One region of the Vibrio sp. R15-SG3-ISO1A genome, then DNA from elsewhere that is predicted to be linked to it. Evidence: predicted binding sites of a transcription regulator. Region 1 holds the regulator's gene; each other region holds the start of a gene.

The links. The regulator MetJ, encoded in region 1, represses methionine synthesis genes. The targets are predictions, from matches to a motif close to TTAGACNTNTANANGTCTAA.
Region 2: a site for MetJ is predicted at 3,399-3,418, ahead of AC6R0L_RS03595 (MetQ/NlpA family ABC transporter substrate-binding protein). Genes of this name have one in related genera too.
Region 3: a site for MetJ is predicted at 2,568-2,587, ahead of metN (methionine ABC transporter ATP-binding protein MetN). Genes of this name have one in related genera too.
Region 4: a site for MetJ is predicted at 4,476-4,495, ahead of metH (methionine synthase). Genes of this name have one in related genera too.

Annotation. Positions count from the first base shown of each region.
Region 1 is NZ_JCBDGH010000073.1:758-8,257, forward strand. Features, by position in the region: partial or broken gene AC6R0L_RS12120 (bifunctional aspartate kinase/homoserine dehydrogenase II) at 1-1,251, opposite strand, end outside; gene AC6R0L_RS12125 (O-succinylhomoserine (thiol)-lyase) at 1,251-2,417, opposite strand; gene metJ (met regulon transcriptional regulator MetJ) at 2,677-2,994, shown strand; gene AC6R0L_RS12135 (malic enzyme-like NAD(P)-binding protein) at 3,108-4,388, opposite strand; gene rpmE (50S ribosomal protein L31) at 4,629-4,850, opposite strand; gene priA (primosomal protein N') at 5,176-7,377, shown strand.
Region 2 is NZ_JCBDGH010000030.1:71,995-79,494, reverse strand. Features, by position in the region: gene modB (molybdate ABC transporter permease subunit) at 1-225, opposite strand, end outside; gene modA (molybdate ABC transporter substrate-binding protein) at 215-970, opposite strand; gene AC6R0L_RS03600 (cobyric acid synthase) at 967-2,442, opposite strand; gene AC6R0L_RS03595 (MetQ/NlpA family ABC transporter substrate-binding protein) at 2,572-3,369, opposite strand; gene AC6R0L_RS03590 (hypothetical protein) at 3,585-4,103, shown strand; gene cra (catabolite repressor/activator) at 4,204-5,181, opposite strand; gene fruB (fused PTS fructose transporter subunit IIA/HPr protein) at 5,557-6,687, shown strand; gene pfkB (1-phosphofructokinase) at 6,697-7,500, shown strand, end outside.
Region 3 is NZ_JCBDGH010000057.1:6,253-13,752, reverse strand. Features, by position in the region: gene treB (PTS trehalose transporter subunit IIBC) at 1-211, opposite strand, end outside; gene treR (trehalose operon repressor TreR) at 421-1,368, opposite strand; gene AC6R0L_RS08070 (MliC family protein) at 1,435-1,767, opposite strand; gene gmhB (D-glycero-beta-D-manno-heptose 1,7-bisphosphate 7-phosphatase) at 1,841-2,392, opposite strand; gene metN (methionine ABC transporter ATP-binding protein MetN) at 2,693-3,727, shown strand; gene AC6R0L_RS08055 (methionine ABC transporter permease) at 3,717-4,394, shown strand; gene AC6R0L_RS08050 (MetQ/NlpA family lipoprotein) at 4,423-5,232, shown strand; gene AC6R0L_RS08045 (cytochrome b) at 5,352-5,879, opposite strand; gene AC6R0L_RS08040 (AbgT family transporter) at 6,043-7,500, opposite strand, start outside.
Region 4 is NZ_JCBDGH010000076.1:46,489-53,988, forward strand. Features, by position in the region: gene mgtE (magnesium transporter) at 1-619, shown strand, start outside; gene metH (methionine synthase) at 747-4,427, opposite strand; gene AC6R0L_RS12860 (cation:proton antiporter) at 4,597-5,874, shown strand; gene AC6R0L_RS12865 (GGDEF domain-containing protein) at 6,019-7,179, shown strand.

The DNA.
Region 1 (7,500 bases):
AGAGATGAACTCGACAGGCGATGACTTGAGCTTCTGGTAAAAGCCGTAACAGTGGTTGGCGTTGTTGGTGACACCAGCGCCCACCGCAGCGACAAGGGCGTAGCCCTCTTTGAGTTTAATTTCTGCTGCAATGGCGGAATCTTGTAAGAAGCCTAAAGCGCCCCCTGCAATTTCGGAGGTATAAGCTAGGCGTAATGAGTGCTTATCCGCTTGGACTTCATAAGTTAGAGGTTCAAGTTGGGCGCGTTTCAAACTGCTCAGCACTTCTTTTTCCATGCGATTGAAATCATGGCCAGAGGCGAAGTTTAACTGAATCAACAACACGTCATTGAGTGAGGAGATGATCTTGGCACCACGCCCAGAGGCGAGGACGCGCTCAATGCGGCTAGAGCCAGATTCAGGGTCGTAACTGCAGCGCAAGTGTAAGTCCATCGTACTTTGAGCGACAGGCTGCAAGGTACGGCTATGCAGCACGGGGGCGGCAAGGCGTGCCAGTTCACTTGCTTCATCCAGTCGCAATAGGGGCAGAAGACAAGCATCACTGACAAGGCGAGGGTCTGCGCTGTATACGCCAGCAACGTCACTCCAAATCGTGACGCGACTGACCTCTGCGAGCGCGCCAATCACGGTGGCAGAGTAATCGGATCCGTTTCGGCCAAGCAGCACGGTTTGGCCTGCTTGGTTTTGCGCCATAAAGCCGGTAAACACCAGACGACGCTGTGAGTGTTGCGCCAAAATTTCCTTCAGTAGTGGGTAGGACTGACCACGATCCACTTCAGGTTGCGTGCCGGTTTCTGCCCGTAAGAAAGTGCGAGAGTCTTGCGCGATGGCTGGTAAACCCGCTTGATTCAATAGCGCGGCGAGCAGTCTTGAGGACCACATTTCACCGTGGCCAAGTACCGCAGCTCGCTCCGCCTCGCTTAACGGGGCGCTTAATTCGCCGAGGGTGGTGAACTCGTCTTTGAGCGTCGCCAGCATGTGCGCTTGTTCGTCGTCACTGTCAATCAAGGCTTCGATAAGCCCTGTTTGGAATTGTCGTACCGACTGCAACGCTTCATGGGCAAGGCGGCCGTCTTTATAGAGCGCTTCGGTAAATTCAATCAAATGATTGGTGGTTTTACCGGCCGCTGAGACAACGATCAGATCATCGCTGCCAGAGTATTCTTTGAGTATGGTGACTACCCGGCGGTAGCACTCCGGATCCGCTAAGCTGCTACCACCAAATTTATGCAGTTGACGCGATGTCGTCATTACGCGGACTCCTTCACACAGTTAAAGGCTTGCTTGAGATCGTCAATCAGGTCATCGGCATCTTCAAGACCGACAGACAGACGCAGCAGTTGCTGAGAGACACCTGCCTCGGCCAACGCCTCTTCGCCCATCGCACGGTGGGTCATTGACGCTGGGTGACAAATGAGGCTTTCTACGCCGCCTAGCGATTCTGCAAGCGAGAAGAGTTTCAGCTCACCGACAAACTGTTTCAGTTCTTCAAAGCTGCCAGCGAACTCGAAGCTGAGCATAGAACCAAAGCCTGATTGTTGTTTCTTGGCGATGTCATGACCAGGGTGATCCGGCAAGCTTGGGTGATAGATGCGGCCAACCAGTGACTCTGTTTTCAGAAAGTCGAGAATGTTTGCCGAGCTTTGTTCGTGCACCTTCATTCGTGCGCCCAACGTGCGGATGCCACGCAGCGTCATGTAGCTATCAAACGGCGTGCCGGTGGCCCCAATGCAGTTGCCCCACCAAGCCAGTTCTTCAGCGTGCGCTTTGGTTTTGGTGATCACCACGCCGCCAATCACATCGGAGTGACCGTTGATGTATTTGGTGGTTGAGTGAATAACGAAATCCGCACCCAGTTCGAGTGGCTTCTGGAAAATCGGGGTTAAGAAGGTATTGTCAACCGCGACCAGTGCGCCGACTTGTTTCGCTTGCTGGCAGGCTTTCTCGACATCCACCACACGCACCAAAGGATTTGATGGCGTTTCCAACAGGATAAGCTTGGGTTTCTGGTTGATGGCGGCGGTCAAGGCTGCGTCATCGGATTGGTCGACGAACAACACGTTGAAGTCGCCCTTTTGCGCGCGGGTATTGAAGAGTCGATAGGTGCCACCGTAGCAATCGTGTGGCGCGACAATCAAATCATCTGGACCGACAAACGCAGAGACCCAAAGGTTGAGCGCTGAGGTGCCACAATTGGTCACTACAGCGCCTTCTCCACCTTCTAACTCATACAGCGCCGTTTCAAGCAGGCCACGGTTCGGGTTACCAGAACGCGTGTAATCGTATTTCGGCACTTCACCAAACGCCGGAAAGCCATAATTGGTCGAGAGATAAATAGGGGGAACGACAGCGTGATGTTGGGTGTCTGACTCGATACCAGTACGTACCGCGATGGTGGCGGGTTTGCGCGTGCTCATAGCGTTTTCCTTGCGAACAGTAGTGACTTGTTTTAGGGAATGAGATATACCTGTTGCTTATCAGGTGTATCCGGCACCCAATGTGGTGTAGTGCTGCGACACACTCACAGTTTGGGCCGATTCACTCCTATCGCCAACCACTTTACTTCTCATTTTTTAAGACGTCAACACTTCTAGACGTCTATATGTCTTTGCTTGTAGCCATAAATACCGTTAAAATTGTGGTTTAAACACTCATACGCAAATATAAAGGTGCGCAATGGCAGACTGGAATGGCGAATACATTAGCCCATACGCAGAACACGGTAAGAAAAGTGAGCAAGTGAAAAAAATCACGGTCTCCATCCCACTTAAAGTCCTTAAGGTATTAACAGACGAGCGTACGCGCCGCCAGATCAACAACCTGCGTCATGCCACCAACAGTGAGTTGTTGTGTGAAGCGTTCTTGCACGCTTACACAGGTCAACCATTACCGACGGATGAAGATTTGCGTAAAGACCGTCCAGATGATATTCCCGCTGAAGTGAAAAAGCTGATGACGGAGATGGGGATTGAGTTTGAGGCGTTTGACGACTAACGCTGGCCCTGTTTTGCACTGAATTTGAATGCAAAAGCCGCTGACATCGTCAGCGGCTTTGTTGTTTTTGCTCAGCCAGAGACAACGGTCGTGGCTGGTAGTGGGCGTCAAGGTTACTCGATATCCATGTAATGGTCAGGCAGCTCAATGCGTGCCACCCCGGATTCTACCGCGGCTAACGCGACCGCTTTGGCGACGCGGGGGAGTAGTCTTGGGTCCATCGGTTTTGGAATAATGTAGTCTGGGCCAAACGAGAGTGAATCCACACCCGCGGCGGTCAGAACATTGGCAGGGACCTCTTCCTTCGCCAGTTGACGGATGGCCGCTACGGCAGCGAGCTTCATCTCATCGTTGATCTCGCTAGCACGTACATCCAGTGCGCCACGGAAAATAAACGGGAAGCAAAGTACGTTGTTGACTTGGTTCGGGTAGTCACTGCGACCTGTACCCATAATGAGGTCATTGCGCACATCATGAGCGAGCTCAGGTTTGATCTCAGGATCTGGATTAGAGCAGGCAAACACGATGGGTTTGTCGGCCATCAATTTAAGATCATCTGGCGATAACAGGTTAGGACCAGAAACGCCAAGGAACAGATCGGCGCCATCGATGACATCTTGCAGCGTACGTTTGTCGGTGTTGTTGGCAAACAGTTGTTTGTATTCGTTGAGATCATCACGTCGAGTGTGGATCACACCTTTGCGATCCAGCATGTAAATTTTCTCGCGCATCGCGCCGCACTTGATCAGCAGTTCCATACAAGCGATGGCTGCCGCGCCGGCACCCAGACAGACAATCACGGCGTCTTCCAGTTTTTTACCTTGCAGCTCAATGGCGTTGAGCATGCCAGCAGCCGTCACAATGGCGGTACCGTGTTGGTCATCATGGAAGACTGGCACATCACAGCGCTCAATTAATTGTTTTTCGATTTCAAAGCAGTCTGGCGCTTTGATGTCTTCTAAGTTGATGCCGCCGAAGGTATCCGCGATGTTGGCGACCGTGTCGACAAATTCATCGATCGTGCGATGTTTGACTTCGATGTCGATGGAGTCCAAACCTGCAAAGCGCTTAAACAGCAGGGCTTTGCCTTCCATCACGGGCTTTGATGCCAGTGGGCCAAGATTACCTAGGCCAAGAATCGCTGTGCCGTTGGAGATCACTGCCACCATATTGCCTTTTGCAGTGTACTTATAGACATTATCGGGGTTTTGAGCGATCTCTCGTACCGGCTCGGCCACGCCTGGGCTGTAGGCGAGCGCGAGATCTTGCGCGGTTTCTGCTTGGGTGGTCAGCTCGACAGAGATCTTGCCTGGTTTTGGAAAGGCATGGTAGTCGAGCGCTTTTTGGCGAAATTGTTCTTCAGGGGTCAGGTCTTGACGGTGGTCATCAGGCATAGAAATAGGTACTCGTTAAAATGATTCAGCACAAAGGGGGTTAATCATTTTAGAGGAACTGAGTCAAGCTGCCTAGGTTAGAATGCGAGCGAGTAGGGTAATATGTGGGAAATGACTGGAGATTAGACCAGATAGAAAGAGATATGACTGCGGGTTTTAATGTGAATAGGTTAATTGCTCTAAATCTTTGGCAACAAAAAAGGACGCCGCAGCGTCCTTTTTCCTATCCGCGAGAAGGAATTACTTCTTACCGCTTGATAGAGCACCGAAACGCTTGTTGAAGCGATCTACACGGCCGCCTGTATCAACGATACGTTGCTTACCAGTGTAGAATGGGTGACATTTGTCACATACGTCTAGGTGGATTGATTCTTTGTCTAGAGTAGATTTGAACTCAAATGTGTTGCCACAAGAACAAGTTGCTGCTACTGCTTTGTATTCTGGGTGGATTCCAGCTTTCATGGGGTAACCTCAATATAGGCCGTGTCGCTATCCGATTCAGAGCCGGACACCACACGTAGTTAATGTAAAATGGATTTAGGACACCGCTGCCAGAGCAGCCATATCTCTAAGGCGCGATATAGTAATGAATAGTACGCCTAGGATCAACCGATTTGGGGTAGAAATCGCTACTTTTTTAGCCGCTTCAGGAGAGGGAGACGCATGGATGTTATCGCGAAGTGGTGTTACCCGCGTCTCCTCATACAGACACTGAGATGCGCTGGCTTTTCTCACTCTGCCTTTTCCCTTAGACTAAACGCGTCATCGACCTGCAGTGAAAGACTGAATGAGACCCACCATCGCCCGAGTCGCGTTACCCGTACCACTAGATAAACAGTTTGACTATCAAATCCCTGGACACCTTTTTCCAGTGATCGGTGGGCGCGTGTCTGTGCCTTTTGGCCGTCAAACCTTAGTCGGTATCGTGACAGCCTTGGTGCAGCAGTCATCGCTGCCGATGGACAAAATCAAGCCGATTAAGCAGGTGCTCGACAGTCAACCCGTTTGGCCCGACTCGTTATATACCTTGTTGCACTGGTGCAGCCACTTTTACCAATATCCACTTGGCGAAACCTTAGCCAATGCGATGCCCAGCGCCCTGCGTAAGGGAAAACCGGCCGACTTTACCGCCGTGGTGGAATGGCAGCTGACGCCAACCGGACGCGATCAGTTGATGCATGGGTTTGGCCGAGCGGTTAAGCAAGCCAAAGTGATGCAGATGCTGCAACACGGCCCGACGTCACACCAACGTTTTATTGATGAAGAGGTCAGCACTAGCGTGCTGCGCGCGTTGACAGACAAAGGTTGGATTGAGTCGATTGAGCGTAAGCCTCATTTTGCTAAGTGGGGTGCTGACATTGAAGCCGATGTCGAGAAACCAAAGCTGAATGAAGAGCAAGCGATCGCCATCGCGACGGTCAACAGTTTCAGCGGTTTTGGCTGCTTTTTGCTCGAAGGGGTGACCGGTTCAGGTAAAACCGAGGTGTACCTCAACATGATTAAGCCAGTCCTCGAGCGGGGTCAGCAGGCTTTGGTGTTGGTGCCGGAAATCGGCCTGACGCCGCAAACCATCAATCGCTTTCGAAAGCGTTTTAACGTGCCGATTGAGGTAGTCCATTCTGGATTGAATGACACCGAGCGTCTCAATGCCTGGTTGTGCGCGCGCGATAAAGTGGCCGGCATTGTGATTGGGACGCGATCTGCATTGCTGACACCTTTTGCTGATCTGGGCATTATTATTGTCGATGAAGAGCACGATAGCTCTTACAAGCAGCAAGATAGCTTGCGCTACCATGCGCGCGATGTGGCGGTCATGCGCGCCAACAAAGAGCAGATCCCGATTGTGCTTGGTTCAGCAACGCCCGCGTTAGAAACGCTGCACAATGCGCTGTCTGGCAAATATCATCATCTGCATTTGTCTCGCCGAGCAGGCAGTGCGGTGCCCACCACCAATCAAGTGATTGACGTCAAAGGGCTCTATTTAGAGGGGGGCCTCTCTGCGCCACTGATCGCTCAAATGCGCAAGCACCTCAACGCAGGCAATCAGGTGATGCTGTTTTTAAATCGACGCGGCTTTTCCCCGGCTCTGATGTGTCACGAATGTGGCTGGATCGCGGAATGCAAGCGCTGCGACGCCTACTACACCTACCATCAGCACAGCAGCGAAATTCGCTGTCACCACTGCGGCTCTCAGCAGCCGACGATCCACCAGTGCCAAGGGTGTGGTTCCACTCAACTGGTCACTGTTGGGGTGGGAACCGAGCAGCTAGAGAAACAACTGCATACGCTCTTTCCAGAGCAGAAAACCATTCGTATTGACCGCGACAGCACGCGGCGCAAAGGCAGCCTAGAAGAGGCGTTAAGCGCCATTCGACGCGGTGAATATCAGATTCTGATCGGCACGCAAATGCTCGCCAAAGGGCACCATTTCCCGGATGTGACGCTGGTGGCGCTGTTGGATGTCGATGGCTCACTCTACAGCAGCGACTTTCGAGCCTCTGAGCGTTTAGCCCAGCTCTTCATTCAGGTGGCAGGCCGAGCGGGGCGTGCCAGCAAACCCGGTGAAGTGTTGTTGCAAACCCACCACCCAGAGCACAGCCTATTGCAAGCACTGTTGAAAAAGAGTTATCGGGACTTCGCCGAAGTGGCCTTAGCAGAGCGAAAACTGGCGGCGTTGCCCCCGTATTCGTTTTTAACGCTGTTTCGTGCGGAAGCGAACCAATCTGAGCTGGTGGAAGAGTTCCTACGCCAAGTCCGCTTTACTTTAGAATCCCACCCTCTGTTTGATTCCGGCTGCATGGTGCTGGGCCCGACACCCGCCCCGCTTGCCAAACGTGCGGGTAAGTTCCGTTGGCAATTACTGCTGCAAACCGAGCAGCGCTCGTTAATGCAAAAGCTGCTGGCCAGTGCTAAGCCGGCTATCGAGTTGCTGCCGAGCGCGAAAAAGGTCCGTTGGTCGGTCGATATCGAGCCTCAAGACTTGAGCTAACACGCCGATTAGTTTAAATAAGGGCAGGGACGATAGGCGCTGTGAGCTGATTTCGTTCTTTTTCATTTATTTGTGATCTGGCTCTCTTTTATAGTTCGGGTTTTGTTAAATATCCCGTAACTT
Region 2 (7,500 bases), on a different contig from region 1:
AAGCCAGCCTTGGCGACCAAGGGAAATCAGCAGCAAATAGCCAATCACAACAGGGGGTAACACCAGTGGTAGGTGGATGAGGCTATCTAACACGCTACGTCCGAAAAACGACTTTCTAGCCAGCAACCACGCCAACAAGATACCAAGGGGGATCAGCCATAGCACCGCCACCCCCGCTATTTTCAAACTGAGTGATAAGGCTTGAATCTCGTAATCACTGAGCATCACTGACTAAAAATCCGTATTGTGTAAACAGCGCTCTTGGGTCACGCGTTTGCAAGTAATCAAGAAATTCGTTCGCCGTGACATTGTCACTCACAACAGCAGCAGGATATTGAATCGGGTCGTGGCTACGCTCCGAAAGCGTGGCTACCACTGTCACCTTCTCTGATTGCATCGCATCGGTTTTATAGACAATCCCTAATGGCGTTTCACCTCGCTCCACTAACGCCAGAGCAGCACGTACACTTTTACTCGGCGCGAGCGACATCTCTACGCTCTGCCAGACGCCAAGCCAAGTCAGCGCTTGTTTCGCATAGATACCAGCGGGAACCGTGTCGGTTTGCCCCACCGCGAGTCTTTGCCCGTTTAGCGCTTGTTGCCAAGATTGAACGTCCCCGACAGCCAAAGCGATCTGCTTCTTGGCAATGACGACGAGTTGGTTTGCCGCTATCTGTTTCACCTGGTGTGGTTCTACACTGCCATTGTCGATCAAATATTGCACCCACTGATGGTTCGCTGAAATAAACACGTCTGCGGGTGCGCCATAGGCAATTTGCCGCGCTAGGGACGAAGAGCCACCAAACACGGTGATCACCGAGACATCACGCTGCTGCTCGAATTCATTCACGAGCTCTGAGACCACATTGGTCATCGACGCGGCGGCATAAACCGTGAGTTTGTCTTGCGCATGAGCGTGAAAAGCAAGGCCTAACCACATAGCGAAGAAAAGTGAAAATCGTTGTTTCATTGTTTGTTCTGTGTCTCTAGTTCTGGCCAGAGTAAATCCAGTTTCAAATGCTGCTCGATGGCATCAGCAATACGATCGATGGCATCAAGTTGGCGCGCATTATGGTCTATCGCGCCGATCTCCTCACCGGTTGCCCAACGCATAATCAGCGTCGTCGCCTCGGCCGAGTTAAAGATACCATGTAAATAGGTCCCAAAGACTTGATTACACTCACTCAACGCGCCATCTCTCTCGCCCGAACTGAGCATAATGGGCGATACATCTGTGGTTTGAGTGCGACCAGCATGAATCTCATAGCCTGATACAGGCACCGTGCTGCCATTTAATGAGAGTTGGCCATGCACATTCGTTAGCGTTTTTGAGTCGGTGATCACCGTTTGAGTCTGCAAGTACCCCAGCCCTGCTGTGCTGCCTGCGTCACTTTCTAACCCCAAAGGATCATCAATGTACTGACCCAGCATTTGGTATCCACCACAAATGCCAATCACTTTGCCGCCTAAACGAAGATGACGCTGGATATCGCGATCCCATCCCTGACTGCGCAAGTAGGTAAGATCGCTGCGGACCGATTTTGAGCCCGGCAAAATAATGACGTCTGCTCCCAACAGCGACTCCCCCTTACCTACGTATCTAAGGTGAATGTCTGGGTTGCTTCTTAACGCATCAAAGTCGGTGTGATTGCTGATCCGAGTAAACACTGGCACCGCAACCTGAATCTTCGCGCTCGAATTGAGCGATTGCTGAGTATTGATGGCATCTTCCGCCTCTAACTCAAACCCGTGCAGATACGGCAACACGCCGATGACAGGCTTGCCGGTTTTTTCTTCCAGCCAATCAAGGCCAGGTTCGAGCAGTGAAATATCACCACGAAAGCGATTAATAATAAATCCTTTGACTCGCTGCTGCTCGCTCTCTGATAGCAGGGCCAGAGTGCCGTATAAGTGAGCAAACACGCCGCCCCGATCAATATCGGCGACAATCACGACTGGCACATCTGCCTCCTCAGCAAAGCCCATATTGGCGATATCATTCTCACGTAGATTGATTTCTGCTGGGCTACCAGCGCCTTCGATCATAATCGAATCATAGTGTTCGGTCAGTTGACTAAACGAGTCCATCACAAAAGGCAGCGCTAACTGTTTGTAGTTCTGATAACCACACGCTTCCATATTGCTCAGTGCTTTACCTTGCACGATCACCTGTGCGCCAGTATCGGAATTGGGCTTAAGTAACACTGGATTCATATGTACACTAGGCTCAACACCGGCGGCTAAAGCTTGAACCGCTTGGGCGCGACCAATTTCACCACCGTCAGCGGTCACGGCGCTGTTTAACGCCATATTCTGTGGTTTAAATGGGGCAACTCGCACACCGCGGCGAGCCAACACTCGGCAAAGACCTGCCACGACAACGCTTTTTCCTGCGTCAGAGGTTGTACCCTGTACCATTAGGGCTTGAAGAGGCGTTTTCATATAAAGAAAAAACTACAATAAATCCATCCGTTATGTTGGCTGACGATACCACTCCCACCTTGCAATCGCTAATGTTTCGATAAAAAAGCCCGAGGTGGTAATACCTCGGGCTCTCAATCATTCTGCGAATTAGAACGCCGCTTCAATCGTGCTACCAAACTGCTTGGCTAGGAAGGCTTTCGTTTCTTGCGATTGGAAGATCTCGACGAACTGCTGATACTCAGGTTTAGTCTCTTCCCCTTTACGGGTCGCGATGACCATAACAGCGAGCGGGGCATCGGTCGATTCGAGATAAATACTCTGTTTCTGCGGATCAAGCCCTGATGACATCACATAGTTCATCGTGATTGCCGCAGCATCGACATCATCCAGAGTTCTGGGTAACTGCGCCGCATCGACCTCGATGAATTCGAACTGTTTAGGGTTGTCCACAACATCAGTGAGCATTGCCGCATATCCAACGCCCTCTTTCAGGGTGATCACTCCCGCATCAGCAAGCAATAATAGACCGCGACCACCATTAGTCGGATCGTTTGGTATCGCGATACGCGCTTTCTCTGGCAACGCATCTAAAGTGCGGTATTTATTTGAGTAAAGTCCCATACGCATGAGGATTGAACGGCCGATTGAGACAAGTTCTGTACCATGATTTTGATTAAAACTGTCTAAAAATGGTTGATGTTGATAACTATTGATATCGATACTGCCATCATCAAGCGCCGCGTTTGGTGTGACATAATCCGAAAACTCGATCACTTGCACCTTTAACCCATGCTGCTCGGCTTGTTTTGCTACCGCCTCGACAACCTGGGCGTGCGGGCCAACCGTCGCTCCAACTTTAATCACTGACTCTTCTTTTTCGCCGCACCCGGTAAGTCCGACTACCGTGATGAATGCTAGCAACGACACCTTACTGACTAACTTCATATTTCCCTCTCATTGTTAATAAAAGCCTTTTAGATGGCTAGAGCTCCACTGTATGCTTTCTATATAAAAAATCAATCAATTCAATTCGTAGGCGACAAATCATTTTAAATCATCAATAATGACACCCACCTCAAATGGCTGGCTTAAAACTTGCTAATATTTTTTCATTAGGCAAAAACGCCAAGCCAATGTGGCGCTTAGACGGAAAATTGACAATGTCGGAGACTGTTTTGAAAAAAATCCTACTTACCAGCGCGCTGGCTCTTGCGGCGACATCAGCACAAGCGAATAACTTCAGCTACAACTACTTTGAAGTGCGTGTAGGCGCCAATCCCTCGACATTAGGCGGTGAGTTTACCACTCTATTCACGGAAAACTCCCATTTGATCATTCGCGCCGATTCTCAGTTTGATGGCGATTATGACGTTGCCGGTGGTATCGGTTTTAATGGACCAGTAACACAATTTGCGGATGTGTATGGTCAAATGCTACTTCACCAAACAAAATATGTGGCAGGTGATAGCGACACGCAGATTGAAATGAACATTGGCGGTCGTCTTTGGTTGACTGAACAAGTCGAAGCGACGATGCGATTAGGCCGTTTGGATGATTCCTCTGTCTTTCACGCCGGACTTCGTTTTCACTCTACTCAGCAGATGTCGCTATCAGCCGAGACAAGAAACAACGGACTCTATGGTCCACAATTGACGATGAGCGTTCGTTTTCAGTACTGATGATCGTGCTGCTCTGATGTGAAAAAAGCGCCGTCTTGGCGCTTTTTAGTTCCACGGTTTTAGTATCCCTGTTTTAGTAACCTTATCTTAGTTAAAACGGTTAGCGAACAATCAACTCACGTGGAATCAACTCAATACCCGGATCGTAACGTTTTGCCGACGCGTTAAGTGCCAACGCCAACGCGCTGTCTGAAATCATTTCAAATTGCTGAGGCAAAGAGTTCACTTTAAAGGGAAGGAAATCAAGCAGACGATTATCACCAAAGGTCCCCAGTTTGATGCCTTTGACCAACTCTGGTTGCTCGAGAAATACGTCTAATACCCCTTCCAACAATGTATACGAGGTGGTCACAATCGCATTGGGAAGCTCATCGTTGGCCAGCCAAGTACGCATCACCTTTTTCGCGTCAATACGGTTAAAGTGGTCACCATAGCCAATCACTACACTACAACCTCGCTCTTCTGCCGCCGTCTTAAAACCCAACTCACGCTCTTTAGAGATATTGAGGTCTGGAAGTGCACCAATTAAGCCAATAGTTGTGACGGCGTCACTAATTACGGAGTGAGTGAGCTCATTCGCCGCGCCAAAGTCTTCGCTGATCACGCATGAAAAAAACTCATCGTCTAAGGGACGGTCAATCGCGATAACCGGCGTGCCCTTATTTTGAATGTCGAGATAAAATTCATTGGCATCTGGCATCGCGCTCGCCACAAACAGCCCATCGACCTTACGACTGATCAACGCATTGACGACATTTTTTTCCGTATCAGCGTCATCATCCGAACAGGCGATCAATATTTGATAGCCTGCTTTTCGAGAACTTTGTTCGAGAAGTTTTGCAAGCTTGGCATAACTGGTGTTTTCTAAATCAGGGATCACCAACCCAAACGATCGACTTTGTCCTGCGCGCAGCGTACTGGCAGCAAGATCCGGGCGATAGTTATGCTCTTCCACCACCGCCATCACTTTACGTTGTGTCTTTTCGCTGATCCGATATTTTTGTGCTTTACCGTTAATCACATAGCTTGCGGTTGTCTTGGACACACCGGCCAATTGGGCTACTTCATCTAGTGTCATATCTCTACCTTAATCTGTGCGCACGATCATAATAATTCATCAAAGATCTATCGCTGAGTTGAATTATAAGCTGAAACGTTTCAGTATAAAAGCTGAAAGGATTCAGCAAAGAATAAAACAAGAGTAAGGTCACTATTTTCAACCAAGTTGAACAGTATTGAGGCGGGAACCTCATAGATATTACTCCATTCTTTGCTAAAACTTTTTTGTGGCGCGAATTTGCTGAATCGATTCACTAAAGTGGTTGCTGGTCTCAAGCTATACTGACTGCCCAGTAAACAGATGAAAGTAAATAGCGAGAAGAGACAACAGAAGTTGCACTCCGCGCCCACAGACTGAGAACGAACTGTATGACTTTTATGCTGGAGAAGCGCCATGCTCAAGCTCACCAAAACTGATATCACCCTATCGCAACAGGCGGATGATAAATTTGCCGCTATTCAAAACATTGCATCGACACTTGCGAATAAAGGCTTAGTCGACGCGCAGTACGTCGAGGGCATGCTCAATCGCGAGAAACAAAACTCGACGTTTTTAGGCAACGGCATAGCCATCCCACACGGCACCACCGACACCCGTCACATGGTCAAAGAGACAGGCGTTGCGATTCACCACTTCCCTGACGGTGTAGAATGGGGTGACAGTAACCGTGTCTACGTCGCCATTGGTATTGCGGCAAAATCGGACGAACACTTGGGCATTCTTAAGCAATTGACCAAAGTACTGAGCGCTGACGGCGTTGAAGAACGCCTAAAATCGGTAAAAACCGCGGATGAAATCGTCGCACTCCTGAATGGAGATGTTCAGTTAGAAGTGGATCTCGACGCGTCGTTAGTTCAAGTGGGCTTTCCAGCCAGTGATATGGTCCAGCTCAGCGCTGTCGCTTCTGGTTTGCTCAAAAATACCGGATGCGCAAACCACGATTTTGTTGCCGATATCGTATCAAAAACACCCACCCACCTTGGTCAAGGGCTTTGGTTAGTCGGCAGCGAAAAAGGTGTTCAGCGTAGCGGTGTCTCTTTTGTTTCCACGGCGAATCAATGCCAATTTGATGGTGAAAACGTCAAAGCATTGATCACCTTTGCAGCGTGCAACAATGCACACCAAGCAATCTTAGAAAACCTGACGCAGTTGATTTTTGAACAAAAACACACCTCATTGCTTGATGGCAGTGGCGAACAAGTCATCGCGCTACTCAAAGGCGAACAAGCAGAGCAAGCCAGCGCTGATGGCAATACCGCAGTCTTCAAAATTCGAAACGCACATGGTTTACATGCAAGACCGGGCGCGATGTTGGTGGCGGAAGCGAAAAAGTTCGAGTCGAACATTCGCGTTGCAAACCTTGATGGCGACGGCAAAGCCGTTAACGCGAAAAGCCTAATGAAAGTGATTGCGCTTGGTGTTAAACACGGTCACCAGCTGCAATTCACCGCAGAAGGGGCAGATGCACCTCAGGCACTGGAAGCCATTGGCAGCGCGATTCAATCTGGCCTTGGTGAAGGTTAAGGGGCGACCATGTCTGAGATTGCAACCAATAAAGTCGTGACCATCACGTTGAATCCAGCGCTCGATCTGACCGGTAGTCTGGATACCCTCAATGTGGGTAGCGTGAGTCTTGTCAAAGAGAGCAACCTAAGAGCGGCGGGCAAAGGGGTCAACGTCGCTATGGTCCTACGCGATTTAGGTGCTGACGTCACTGTCACGGGTTTTTTAGGTAAAGATAACCCTGAACTGTTCCACCAACTGTTTTCAAACATCGGTGTGACGGATCGCTTTGTCGAAGTTGACGGCTCCACTCGTATCAACGTCAAGTTGGTGGAGAAAAATGGCGAGGTCAGCGACATCAATTTTCCTGGCGTCGAAGTAAACGATGCTCAAATCGCGCAATTTGAGCGAGTTCTGCACGAACTGGCGAACGATCATGACTACTTTGTCTTTGCTGGCAGCCTACCCGGTGGTGTCACACCGGCTCAGTGCGCAGCATGGATCGCGCAGTTGCGTGAACGTGGCAAAAAAGTCCTGTTTGACAGCAGTAAAGCCGCACTTGCCGCAGGGCTTGATGCCAAACCTTGGCTTATCAAACCTAACGAGGAAGAGTTAGGCGATTTCCTAGGTCAAACACTGGATACGCGAGAAGCGTGCCAAAACGCGGCACAAACCCTGTCTAACAAAGGCATCGACAACATTGTCGTTTCAATGGGCGCTGACGGTGTGATGTGGTTGCACGACGATCAATGGCTCCACGCCAAGCCGCCAAGAATGCAAGTGGTCAGCACAGTAGGCGCCGGCGATACGTTAGTCGCGGGTCTATGTTGGGGC
Region 3 (7,500 bases), on a different contig from region 1:
CTTCCGTGCCAATCACCACCTGAAACTGCCCGGCATTGGTGAAGCAACCTTTTACCATTGGCAACGCTTCAAGGGCTCTTTCATCGGCTTTACCGGTGTCGTTCAACACAAAGCGTAGCCGCGTCAAACAGTGACTTACACTGGCGATGTTGTCACGTCCACCGACTCGCTCAATCAGACGTTCGACGTCTTGCTTGGCTATCTTACTCATTTCCATGTCCACCCTAATTGGATTCTATTGATGTTAGTCTGCGATTGCAGACATTCAAACTGACTCTGTTTGATTGTTATTATATTAATGGGAACATTCCCACTCATTCGACATTATAATCCCAAAAAGCGCATGACATTAAAATGGGAACAGTCCCATAAATTGAAAATGATCACACTAAATCAGAAATTACCAACAGATTCAGATAGTTAAAATTGGATAGGTTGTTGAGTGATGTGAACCTGATCAGAACTACCATTGATCTTATTGATCAATACGTTAGCCGCTTTTTCACCCGCTTGAGCGTAACCAGGGTCGATACTAAAGACATTCGGAAATAGGAAAGAGAGCAGTTCGCTGCCGCCTACGCCTGTCACGTTGACAGAATCACGACCGAGCTCTTGCAAACGCTTGATGACGCCAAGTGCTAAGGTGTCACTGGCACACACAATCGCGTCGGTGCGCTCTGACAATACCTTATCCACCAACGCGTAAGCACTGTCGTGACTGAGCTGACCGGTTTGATAGCAAGGGGCGATCTGGTTGTGCTTGCACCAGCTCAAGTAGGCGTCCAACCGCAGTTTACCTGTGGTTTTATCACAGGGATCGACGCCGATAAACGCGATATTTCGGCACGCACGTTGATGGAGGTGATTGAGCGCGTGCGTGATGACGCCTTGGTTGTCGTAGTTGATCGAAGAGACAACGTCCGTCTCCATCGCGATCACCACACAGCGCGCCTGCCACTGCGCTAGACGCGCGACGTCCAAATCACTAAAACCAAAGACGATAACGCCATCCACATTGCGTCTTTTCAACACCTCTAAGTGTTCATTGGTCATCTGGCGATCAAACTGGCTCTCCATGATCACCACGTCGTAGCCTTGTTGATACAAGACGGCAAGCATACTGCTCACCGCCCTGTTTTCTGAAGGGGAGTCAAGACGAGAGATGATCACCCCAACGACTTTTTGTCGCCCACCACGCATTGATTGCGCCGATTTGGACGGCACATAACCCGACTCCTGAATCACTCGCTCCACTTTGGCGCGGGTTTCCGGTTTGACTTTCGGGTCATTGGTCAGCACACGTGAGACGGTCGACTTTCCGACGCCAGACAGCTTGGCAATATCAACAATGGTGAGTTTTTTGCTCATGTTCCTACGTCATTAAAAGCCATGCCAAGGCGAATGCCTTGGCTATTGAGGTGCAGTAACTTGGATTTAATCAGTGACACATTGGGTAAAGCGCTGATCTTGATAGTTCAAACGCGCTTCGTTGCCTTTAATGGCCAAATTGACAGCCGGCGTCACTTCTTGGCCATCGTCCATTAGCGCGTAGCGGCTGCCCGAACCTGAGGGTAGCTGAGTGAGACGCAGCGATTTGCCCTCTACTTTAACCAGTGCGGCCTCTTCACCAGAAAGGTAAGCGGCTGAAAACTGCTTGCCCTCATCACACTGGTAGGTATGGAACTTTACTGGCGCGCTCGCCTGCTCGCTTTGCGCGCAGCCCAACACCAATCCCGCGACTGCCCACAAGGCTAAATGCTTGTTCATACTCGACTCCTTGAGTGTTTGTGCCTTTGACTGTTCGTTGTCCGTCAATGGTTTTATTGGTTAACGGTCTTTGTTAGCTAACGGTATTTGTTAGATAGTGCGGCACATCGGCAAGACTATCAAGCACCACGCTTGCTAGCGCTTCACCTTGTTCGGTCACCGGTTTGCCTGAGCGGACCAAAATCTTCTGCCCTACCCCAGCAGCCTCTGCCGCCATCAAATCTTGCGCCTTATCACCGACCATGACCGATTTGGCCATATCGATATCGAGAAAGCGCTGCGCTGACTGGAACATCCCCGGCTTTGGCTTACGACATTCGCAATCCCGATCGTCGCCATAATCAGGGTGATGCGGACAATAATAAAAGCCATCAAACTCGACACCGTGATCGACAAAGTTCCAATCCATCCATTGCGTCAGCGACAAGAAGCGATCTTCGCTAAACTTGCCACGAGCTATACCCGACTGATTGGTCACCAGCACCAATAGGTAGCCCATCTGCTTGAGTTGCTTCGTCGCCTCAAATACGCCATCGATAAACTCGAAATCATGCTCATCATGCACGTAACCGTGGTCAACGTTGATGACGCCATCTCTATCTAGAAAGACTGCTGGTTTTGCCAAAATATGTGTCTCTGTCTGCTGTGTTTGGCTCGAATTATACCTTAAAACGAGCGAATTGCAGCAAGGCGAGCACTATCGCTTTAGCGCCTGTGAATAAGGCCATTTGCCCGCGTTATTTCTTTCTTATCTATCTCATGACGAAACAATCTCCGCGCAAGAGAGTGAAAAAAGGCGTTTGGACGTCTAGCCGTAAAAATATCTATTGACACTAAACCTGCAAACCCATAGCATCGTCTACCAAATGAGAGGTAGTTCAAAATAATCGACTTCTCACCAAGTTATTTGCAAGCGGGTTAACTGATGATTGAAATTAATCAAGTCAACAAGGTGTTTTATCAGGGCAGCAAGGAAATCCATGCGCTGAAAGACATTAACCTTACGGTTCCTCAAGGAACGATTTTCGGTGTTATTGGCTCTTCTGGAGCAGGGAAAAGTACACTGATTCGCTGCGTGAACATGTTGGAAGCGCCCACCTCAGGTTCAATCAAGGTTGATGGTGTTGATTTGACGACACTGTCTAAATCACAGCTGAGCCAAGCACGCCGCAATATCGGTATGATTTTCCAGCACTTTAATCTGCTTTCATCCCGCACTGTGTTTGATAATGTCGCACTGCCACTTGAACTGGCGGGCAAAGACAAAAACGCCATCACCACTAAGGTAACCGAACTGCTGAAACTGGTCGGCCTTGCTGATAAGCATGAAAGCTACCCGTCAAACCTCAGTGGTGGTCAGAAACAACGTGTTGCGATCGCTCGTGCGCTCGCATCAGATCCTAAAGTGCTGCTATGTGATGAAGCGACCAGCGCGCTCGATCCCGCGACCACTCAATCGATTCTTGAGCTGTTAAAAGAGATCAACCGCAAGCTGAACATTACTATGCTTTTGATCACTCACGAGATGGACGTGGTGAAAAGCATTTGTCACCAAGTGGCGATCATCGGTGGTGGAGAACTGGTGGAGAAAGGCACGGTTGGTGATATTTTTGCTCACCCGAAAACCGAGCTGGCGCACCAATTTATCCGCTCTACGCTCGACTTATCGATCCCAGAAGATTACGAGGCTCGCTTGCAAAGCAGCCGCGTTGAAGACAGCTACCCTCTGGTACGCCTTGAATTCACTGGCGCAACCGTCGATGCACCGCTGATGAGCCAAATTGCGCGTAAATTCAATATCGATGTCAGCATTCTGAGTTCAGACTTAGATTACGCCGGGGGCGTAAAATTCGGCATGATGGTCGCCGAGCTATTTGGTAATGAGCAAGACGACAACGCAGCAATCGAATTTCTGCGTGAACACAATGTAAAGGTAGAGGTGCTTGGCTATGTCCTTTAACTCGATTTCACAATGGCTCGAGCTTAACAGTAAACTGCTGATCGGCGCGACGTGGGAAACCCTCTACATGGTCGCCGTTGCGGGTATCGTGGGCTTTGCTGTCGGTATCCCTCTTGGCGTTATCTTACACACGACCAAAAAAGGTGGCCTACTAGAAAACACCAAACTCAATGGTGTGTTGGGCGCAATCGTCAATATTGGTCGCTCCGTGCCGTTTTTGGTGTTGATGGTTGCCATCATCCCTGTGACGAAACTGTTGGTGGGCACTTTTATCGGTACCACCGCCGCCATCGTGCCTCTCACGATTGGTGCGATTCCATTCGTCGCTCGCCTGATTGAAGGCGCACTACTGGAAGTACCAAGCGGTTTGGTCGAGGCTGCGCAATCTATGGGTGCGACGCCAATGCAAATCATCAGTAAAGTATTGCTTCCTGAAGCGATGCCGACCATCGTCAACTCCGTCACCATCACTTTGGTGACATTGGTGAGCTACTCAGCAATGGCGGGGACAGTGGGCGGCGGCGGTCTAGGTGATGTCGCGATACGTTACGGATTCCACCGCTACGATGTGGTCATCATGGCCGTGACAGTGGTGATGCTCATCGTACTGGTTCAAATTATTCAATCTATCGGCGATGCGATTGTGCGCCGAGTGGATCACAGATAAACATTAAGATTTTCACAAGGAGAAGGTCATGAAATTTAATCTTAAAGGTCTTTTGGCGATTGCCGCTGCGGCATCTGCATTGGTTCTGTCTGGTTGTGGCGAAAAAGAAGCGGACAACAGCAAAATCAAAGTCGGCGTGATGGCGGGTGCAGAAGCACAAGTTGCTGAAGTAGCAGCAAAAGTGGCGAAAGAGCAGTTCGGTCTGGATGTGGAATTGGTGACATTCACGGATTACGTTACTCCTAACGCAGCCCTGGATGACGGTTCAATCGACATCAACGCGTTCCAGCACAAACCATACCTAGATCAGCAAATTGCTGACCGTAGTTACAAGCTGGCTATCGCAGGTAACACTTTCGTTTACCCAATCGCGGGTTACTCTAAGCAAGTGACCTCTGTGGAAGAGATCGAAGAGGGTGCACGTATCGCCGTTCCTAACGATCCAACTAACCTGGGTCGCTCATTGATTCTACTAGAGCAGCAAGGTCTGATCACACTGCGTGAAGGCGTTGGTCTACTGGCAACGGTACGCGACATCGTTGAAAATCCAAAAAACATCTCAATTCTTGAGCTAGACGCTGCCCAGCTGCCACGCTCTCTTGATGATGTTGCGCTGTCTGTCATCAACACCACTTACGCAAGCTCTATCAACCTGACGCCAGAGAAAGACGGTGTGTTTGTTGAAGATAAAGAGTCACCATACGTGAACCTTATCGTTGCGCGTGAAAACAACGTCTCAGCAGAGAATGTACAAAACTTCGTAAAAGCTTACCAAACTGACGAAGTGTACAACGCTGCTTCAGACATCTTCCAAGGTGGTGTCGTTAAAGGTTGGTAATCTGACCTAAGTGCACAATACCCCAATAAATACCAAAAAGGGTCGACGTTCATGTCGACCCTTTTTCTATCTTGGCATTCTCTGATCGAAATGCATTCCCATCAGCCTGTCATCGTGGATTATTTACGCCCCAACATACGACTCAAAGTGCCATCTTTATCGACCCATTGATGCTTAAGCGCCGCAGTAATGTGGAGCACCAAGGCCGCAATAATGATCTTAGGGGCAAACCCATGCACCGCCCCTCCTAGCGATTGCAGCCACTCTATTTTTTCCCCTGCAGCAAGGATCTCGACGCCAAAAACCTCCAGTGCTCGCCCGCCGCCGACGCTCATGGCAATGCCTGAGATGGGCATCAATAGTGTCGCCAGCATCAAAATGCCATGAATCGACTTGGCTAGAATCTCTTGTACTCGGGTCAACACCGCCGAGCTTTCAATCGGCCCTTCTTTGAGTCGCCACGCCACGCGCAACACAGCGATCAGCAAAATAATCACGCCAAGGGATTTGTGAATCCCCATTAACTCGCCTTTGGCTGGGCTTCGCTCCATTTGCTCAAGATACAAGCCAAGGCCTAACACGCCAATAAAACCAAGGCCCGTTAACCAGTGAAAAAAGAGGGTGGGTTTAGAATGTGGATTGCTCATGATGACGGTCTCTTATTAAAAGTATGCTGTCTATTATCTGGTCACCCTAGCCATCAATCCAGAGACTTCTAAGTAAAAAAACGTAAAGAGCAAAAAACGTAAAGAGCAGGCGAAAAAAAGCCGAAGCAAATGCTTCGGCTTAGGAAAAGTGTGAGTCCATCGACTACGGCGTGTAGTAGGTCGCCGCGCCCGGACCAACAGGTAGACCAAGGATGAAGACCCATACGTAGAAGAGTACACTCCAACCAACGATAAAGCAGATTGAGTACGGCAGCATCGTCGCGATGAGAGTACCGATACCGAGATTCTTCATGTAGCGCGTTGCCACAGCGAGGATCAGACCAAAGTAACTCATCATAGGTGTGATGATGTTGGTCGTTGAGTCACCAATACGGTAAGCCGCTTGAATCGTTTCTGGTGCGTAGCCAACCAGCATCAACATAGGCACGAAAATCGGTGCGGTGACCGCCCACTGCGCTGACGCTGAACCGATCATCAAGTTGATGAAGCCGCACATCAAGATAAAGGCGAAGAACAGCATTGGGCCAGTAAGACCAATATTTTGCAAGAAACCGGCACCGGCTACGGCAAACACTTGACCAAAGTTCGTCCATTTGAAAAATGCAACAAACTGCGCAGCAAAGAAGACTAAGACAATGTACATGCCCATTGATGACATGGATTTAGACATCGCATCAATCACGTCACGGTCATTGTTCATCGTGCCCACTACGCGGCCGTAAACAAAGCCAGGAATCGCGAAGAAGACAAAGATAAACGCCACGATACTCTTAAGGAACGGAGAACCCGCGACAGTACCTGTACTTGAGCGCAATACGCCATCTTCTGGAACGATAGTCCAAGCCAGCAGCGCCGATACCACTAGGATCGCAATACCTGCCAACTTCAAGCCTTTCTTTTCGATAGCCGTCAGGCTACCCATTTTGTCTTGAGACAGATCTTCCGCCGCTTCTTCGTCATTGTATTTACCCAGTTTTGGCTCAACGATTTTCTCAGTCACGAAGGCACCGGTAATGGCGATAAAGAAGGTGGAGACGAACATAAAGTACCAGTTCACCTCAGGACCGACGGTGTAAGTTGGGTCGATCATCTGAGCGGCTGTCTCGGTAATACCAGACAGCAGTGGATCCACCGTACCAATAAGCAAGTTCGCCGAGTAGCCACCGGATACACCGGCAAACGCCGCCGCCAAGCCCGCCAAGGGGTGACGACCCAAAGAGTGGAATAGCATCGCTGCCAGTGGGATCAGAACCACATAGCCTAGCTCAGACGCGGTGTTAGAAATGATACCAGCAAAAACCACGGTCACAGTAACCATGCGCTTAGACGCGCCCATCACCATACCGCGCATCGCGGCAGAAAGTAGACCCGAGTGTTCAGCGATCGCAACACCTAACATTGCGACCAATACCGTCCCGAGCGGCGCAAAGCCAACGAAGTTCTTCACCAGGTTGGTCACGATCAGTTGAAGGCCTTCAGCGTTCAGTAAGCTGACCACATGAATCATTCCATCTGCGGCACGACCGCTTGCCCCTTCAGGACGAGGATCGATGACTGACACTTCGAAGTACCCGGCAACGCCAGATAGCACGAGAATCGC
Region 4 (7,500 bases), on a different contig from region 1:
GCGTATTACCATCGATGATGTGGTCGATGTCATCCGAGAAGATGCCGAGCACTCCATGATGAGCATGGCCGGTATGGATGACGACGAAGATACCTTTGCGCCCGTGGTCAAATCAGCCCGTAAACGCAGCATTTGGCTTGGGGCCAACGTGTTGGCGGCGCTTGCAGCGGCCTCAGTCTCGAACATGTTTGAAGCCACTCTCGAGCAGATGGCCGCTATTGCCGTCTTGATGACCATAGTGCCTTCGATGGGCGGCGTGGCAGGCAACCAGACGGTCGCGCTCGTCATCCGTGGCTTGGCATTGGGCCATATCGGTGATGCCAACAAACGTGAACTATTAATGAAAGAAGCCGCCATCGGTCTGCTTAACGGCATTTTGTGGGCATTGATCATCGGCGGGATCGTCATTGCTTGGAAAGGCGACTGGATGCTTGGAGGCATAATCTCTGCCGCCATGCTCACCAACTTATTTGTTGCCGGTGTGGCTGGCGTGATGATTCCTGTGCTGCTGAAAAAAATGAACATCGACCCTGCATTGGCAGGCGGCATGGCGCTCACTACCGTCACCGACGTCATCGGTCTGTCGGTCTTTTTAGGCTTAGCGACGCTGTTTGTTTAACTCAGCCGCCACCAGATATTCAACATATATTCAACATATATTCAACAGATATTTCAAAAAGACAAAGCGCGACCCAAGGGCCGCGCTTTTTGTTAGTGACACTCAGCGCAAGCGCTAAGAGAGTAGATTACCCATTGATATTGGGACCAAGCCACTTCTCCGCTTCCAACATGTCCCAACCTTTGCGCTGTGCATAGCTCTCCACCTGATCTTGCTGGATTTGAGCAACGGCAAAGTAGCGCGAGTCAGGGTGAGAGAAGTACCAACCTGAGACAGAAGCGCCAGGGAACATCGCATAGCTCGACGTCAGCGTCATGCCTATGGTGTTTTCAACGTCCATCAGCTCCCAAATTGCGCCCTTCTCTGTGTGCTCAGGACACGCAGGATAGCCCGGTGCAGGACGAATGCCTTGATATTTCTCGCGAATCAACTCCTCGTTGGATAAGTTCTCATCGGCCGCGTAGCCCCAGATCTCTTTGCGCACCCGCTCATGCAAGTACTCGGCGAACGCTTCGGCCAAACGGTCTGCCACCGCCTGAATCATAATGGCATTGTAATCATCCCCTTGCGCTTTGTATTCATCGGCCAACTCACGCTCATTGATGCCCCCTGTCACCGCAAACGCGCCAATCCAATCCGCTTTACCGGATGATTTCGGTGCGATGTAATCCGACAAACAGTAGTTGTAACCTTTAGGTTTTTCCGTCTGTTGACGTAAGTTGTGCAACACTTTAGCCACCTCGGTACGCGACTCATCGGTGTACACTTCAATGTCATCGCCAACGCTGGCCGCAGGGAACAAAGCACACATGCCGCGGGCTTGCATCAAGCCCTCTTTTTCAACGCGATCCAACAGAGCGTTGGCATCTTCGAACAAGCGTTTCGCCTCTTCACCGACCTCTTCATGATCAAAGATTGCTGGGTATTTACCGACCAAGGACCACGTCATAAAGAATGGCGTCCAATCGATGTATTGGCGCAGCGTTGCAATATCAAAATCATCAAACACATGCACACCGGGTTTCAAAGGAACCGGCGGCGTGTAGCTTTGCCAATCAATTGCCACTTTATTGCTTTGCGCCTGCTCTAAGCTTACCGGCTTAGTGCGGGGTTTCTTACGGTTATGTTGATCGCGCACCACGTCATAGTCCGCTTGCAGCTTTTCAACAAACGCCGGCTTTAACGTCTCAGACAACAGTGAGGAACAGACCCCGACCGCTCGTGAGGCATTATTCACATACACCACAGGTTGTGAGTAATTTTGCTCAATTTTCACTGCGGTATGCGCTTTCGATGTGGTCGCGCCGCCAATCAAGAGTGGCAAATCGAAGTTGAGGCGCTCCATCTCTTTGGCGACATGCACCATTTCGTCCAACGATGGGGTGATCAAGCCAGACAAACCAATGATGTCCACCTTCTCTTCTTTCGCGACTTTTAGGATTTGCTCGCACGGCACCATCACACCTAAGTCGATGATTTCGTAGTTATTACACTGCAGCACCACACCAACGATGTTTTTACCTATGTCGTGAACATCGCCTTTTACGGTCGCCAGCAGAATCTTACCGTTGGTCGAGCCTGCTTGTTTCTCTGCATTAATGTACGGCTCTAGGTGAGCCACGGCTTGCTTCATCACACGCGCGGATTTCACCACTTGAGGAAGGAACATTTTCCCTTCACCAAACAGGTCTCCAACCACGTTCATGCCATCCATCAGTGGCCCTTCGATGACCTCGAGAGGCTTGCTCGCATTGACTCGCGCCTCTTCTGTATCGTCAACAATAAACTCGGTGATGCCTTTCACTAGCGCATGTTCTAAACGCTTTTCAACAGGCCATGTGCGCCATTCCAGTGCTGAGGCATCCTCTTCTTTGCCGACCCCTTTTTCGGCGTATTCGCCGGCAATATCCAATAAGCGCTCGGTAGCATCAAAGCGGCGGTTAAGCACCACATCCTCTACCGCTTCACGCAGCTTGTCTGGGACGTTGTCGTAAATTTCTAACTGACCGGCGTTGACGATGCCCATGTCCATGCCGTTCTTGAAACAGTGGTAGAGGAACACCGCATGAATCGCTTCGCGTACATAGTTATTACCGCGAAACGAGAACGATACGTTGGACACGCCACCTGAAATCATCGCATACGGCAGATCGCGTTTGATGTCTGCTACGGCCTCAATGAAATCAACAGCGTAGTTGTTGTGCTCTTCAATACCGGTGGCCACCGCGAAGATATTCGGGTCAAAAATGATGTCTTCCGGCGGGAAGCCCACTTCGTCAACCAAAATACGATACGCGTTCGTACAGATTTGGAGTTTGCGTTCACGTGTCTCCGCCTGACCCACTTCATCAAACGCCATCACAATCACAGCGGCGCCGTAGCGTCGGATCAGCTTGGCCTGCTCAATGAATTTCTCTTTGCCTTCTTTGAGCGAGATCGAGTTAACGATGCCTTTGCCTTGGATGCATTTCAGACCCGCTTCAATCACCTCCCACTTCGACGAGTCAACCATAATCGGCACGCGGGAGATTTCAGGCTCAGAGGCGCACAAGTTAAGGAAGCGTACCATGCAGGCCTGCGCATCAAGCATGCCTTCATCCATATTGATATCGATGATTTGCGCGCCGTTTTCCACTTGCTGACGGGCCACTTCCAACGCTTCATCATACTGCTCTTCTTTAATAAGACGCTTGAATCGTGCCGAGCCCGTGACGTTAGTTCGCTCGCCGACGTTAATAAATAGCGTCTCTTTCTCAATAGTGAGCGGCTCTAACCCTGACAAACGGCACGCGACAGGGAGCTCTGGCAGAGCGCGCGGCGCTACACCATCGACCACACGAGCCATTTCACGAATATGCTCTGGCGTGGTACCACAACAGCCACCAATTAAGTTAAGAAAGCCGCTTTTCGCCCACTCCTCAACATGTTGTGCCATCTCTTGTGGCGACAAGTCATACTCACCAAACGCATTCGGCAAACCGGCGTTTGGGTGCGCCGAGACAAAAGACTCCGAAATACGCGAGAGTTCATCGACGTATGGACGCAGTTCATCAGGGCCAAGTGCGCAGTTCAAGCCAAACGATAACGGTCTAACGTGACGCAGTGAGTTGTAAAAAGCTTCGGTAGTCTGGCCAGAGAGCGTACGTCCAGAGGCATCGGTAATTGTCCCTGAAATCATCACAGGCAGGCTAATGCCGAGCTCTTCAAATACGCAGTCAACGGCAAACGCACACGCTTTGGCGTTGAGGGTGTCAAAAATGGTTTCGATAAGAATCAGATCGCTGCCGCCTTTGATTAGGGCGCGCGTTGACTCAGAGTACGCCTCGACCAACTGATCAAAACTGACATTGCGATAACCTGGGTCGTTCACATCAGGAGAGATGGAACAGGTGCGGTTGGTTGGGCCCAACACGCCCGCGACATAGCGAGGTTTGTCCGGCGTTTTTGCCGTCCATTCATCGGCCGCCTCACGTGCAAGTTGGGCCGCTGCGAAGTTAATCTCTTCGCTTAAACTCTGCATGTCGTAGTCGGCCATCGCAATCGTGGTGGCATTAAAGGTATTGGTTTCGAGAATATCCGCACCGGCTTCTAAATAGGCGCTGTGGATCTCTTTGATCAATGCAGGCTGAGTCAACACCAACAGATCGTTGTTCCCTTTTAAATCACAATGCCAATCGGCGAAACGCGTACCACGATAATCTTGCTCTTCGAGCTTGTAATCTTGGATCATGGTGCCCATGCCACCATCGATCAAAAGTATCCGTTGTTGCAATTGCGCTTCGATTTGCTGCCTTACATTACTTCCCACAGTACTGCCTCATTCCTTTCGTTATTTCCCCATCCTATCACAGTTCAAAAAGGAGTCTAGACGTCTAAACGGTAAAAATACGTCTCACACCACGGGTAAAAATCATTTGCTATTTGAACAAGTCAGTAACAAAATTCTTGTTCATAATTTGTTACACACTGGAACACTCATGTCAGTCTACTCCACACTCTGCTTTTTATCGGCTGCGGCAATGCTGATTGCCTTTGTAAACAGCAAGATAGGTAAAATGCAGACCACCATCGCCATCACTGCGGGCTCTATGGTGCTGTCGTTACTCATTTTGGTTGCAGGCCAAAATGATTGGTTCCAACTGACAGAAATTGCGTCAAAGACGGTCGCCAGCATCAACTTCGAAGATTTTTTGTTGAAGGGGATTCTCGGCTTTCTCCTCTTTGCTGGCGGATTGGGCATCAAACTGCCCAACCTTAAAGATCAAAAATGGGAGATCACTGTCTTAGCCTTGGGCGCCACGCTGTTTTCGACGTTCTTCATCGGATTTGGTCTTTATGGTTTTTGCCAATGGCTGCACATTCCGTTTGATCTGGTGTACTGCTTACTCTTCGGGGCACTGATCTCTCCGACGGACCCGATTGCCGTGTTAGCGATCGTCAAAAAGCTCGATGCCCCCAAACGTATCTCAACCCAAATTGAGGGAGAGTCCCTTTTTAACGACGGCTTTGGCTTGGTCATTTTCGTCACTCTTTACACTATCGCTTTTGGTCACGACACGCCGACACTGGGCAGCGTCACCTTGCTGTTCGCACAAGAAGCGGTAGGTGGCATTGTGTATGGCTTTGCCCTAGGGCTCTTGTTCCACTACCTGATCAGCGCGACCGATGATCACTCTATGGAGCTGCTGCTGACCATCGGCATTCCCACCGCAGGTTATGCCTTTGCCGAGATTTTGCATGTGTCGGGCCCGTTAGCAATGGTGGTCTCAGGAATCATGATCGGTAACTGGACGCGCTTTATCGGCTTTTCAAAAGAGAGTGAAGATCACCTCGACCATTTCTGGGAGCTGATCGATGAATTCCTTAACGGCGTCTTGTTCCTTTTGATCGGTATGTCGATGTTGCTGTTTGAATTCCATCAAGAAGACTGGATCATGATGGCGGTCGCCGTTCCTTTGGTCTTGCTTTCGCGTTATCTAAGCGTGTTTTTCTCTTACGTAGGGTTTAAGCGCTATCGCACCTACAACCCTTGGTCAGTCAAAATCCTTACCTGGGGCGGCCTAAGAGGTGGATTAGCGCTGGCCATGGCACTCTCCATTCCCTCTGGCATTTGGGTCATTCAAGATAAGCTCATTGACGTTAAAGAGATCATCCTGGTTATGACTTACTCTGTGGTGGTGTTTTCCATCTTAGTGCAAGGCTCTACCATTACCCCAATGGTAGAGAAAGCCAAACGGGCAGAGAAACAGGCCTAGTGTCCGCAGCAATGTGCATAGATGCCAGCAAAATACGCTGGCATTTTTCTACCTGTATCGGATAAATGACATCCGATTGCAGCTATCGCCAAGCAAAATGTCTACTATGACTCTTCGATAGGCGCCCCCATCTTTGGCTACGTTATGGACAACCTCTCTTTAGACATTCGCACACTTAACTTCACGGTTATCGTCTTCTCCTTTATCTATTCTTCGGGCTTGTTCTTTTATCAAACCTCGCAGAAACAAGTTCAAGGATTGAACCGACTGGCCGCTGGCATCTTTATGATTGGCTTAGGGCCGATGTTTTTAGGTTTTCGAGGAAACGCGCCAGAGTGGCTGACCATAGTGCTCGCCAATACCCTCATCATGCTGGGTTTTCTTTTTACCGTGAAAGGCATCTGCGCGATTCGCGCCTATCACAGTAAAGGAGTGCAATGGCTAGAGGGGGCATTGCTGCTAGCAGGTCTACTGTTTGTTTTCTTTACCTATGTAATGCCATCCATCAACGTCCGTATCCTTATCTTAAGCGCCTACCTCAGCGCCTGCTGTTTTTTCGCGGCTTGGGCACTGCTTAAGGGCGAGAAGGACGATGCCAAGTTTCCACTTCTCATGATGGTGATCCCATTTGCCAGCTATGGCAGTTTTATGGTGTTTCGCCTCGTCTATACCGCGCTCGGGCCTACGATTAGCAGTTATATGAGTTCTGGACTGATTCATGCCCTGACCTACCTATTCTGCATCATATTAATGGTTGCCATTAGCCTGAGCATGCTATGGCTCATCAATGCAAGATTGCTCGACTCCATCCATCAGTTGTCACAAAAGGATCCACTGACAGGACTCTATAACCGACGAGCGATGGACTTGTTACTGCCTTCTCTAGTTCGTCAATCGAAAGAGGAACATCTGCCCCTTAGCGTGATAATGACCGATATCGATAACTTCAAACAGATTAACGATGAGCTAGGGCATCTGGTGGGAGACAAAACCATTGAGAAAGTCGCCAAGCTTATGCAGCACGCTCTTCCAGACTCGGTTTTGGCAATACGTTTTGGCGGTGATGAGTTTATGATACTGTTACCCAAGCACACAGCGGAAGAAGCGATTCAACAAGCAGAACTATTGAGGCAAAAGGTGGCGCTGAATCCTATCGTCAGTAGTGTTCATCTCGATTGCACCATGAGCTTTGGCGTCGCAGAACTCAAACGCAGTGACTCGGTGGATGACCTACTCTCCAATGCCGATGTTGCCCTCTATGAAGCTAAAAATGGTGGACGAAACCAAGTGGTTGTTGCGCATTGATGTAGACCTCAACTATTTGTTGAGAAAGCTGGAACGGCGCCATATCAACTAGAGACTTCAGCTACTGGGAACGCTGAGTTAACGACCGTTTGTATTGCTTTGATGCAGAATATCCTGCTTTTCTGCCTGTAGTGGTGTAGCTTGATACAGTTGCTAGGTGCGTGGAGGAAGTCTATGGTCCGGCAGTCCGGTCCGCGAAAAAGTGCCCAGTACTTTCGGGAGGGTTAAACGTAAAAAAGCCCCAGTCTTTCGACTAAGGCTTAGTATAAGTGGCGGAGTGGACGGGACTCGATGGTCCAGCATTCCGGCCCGCGAAAAAGT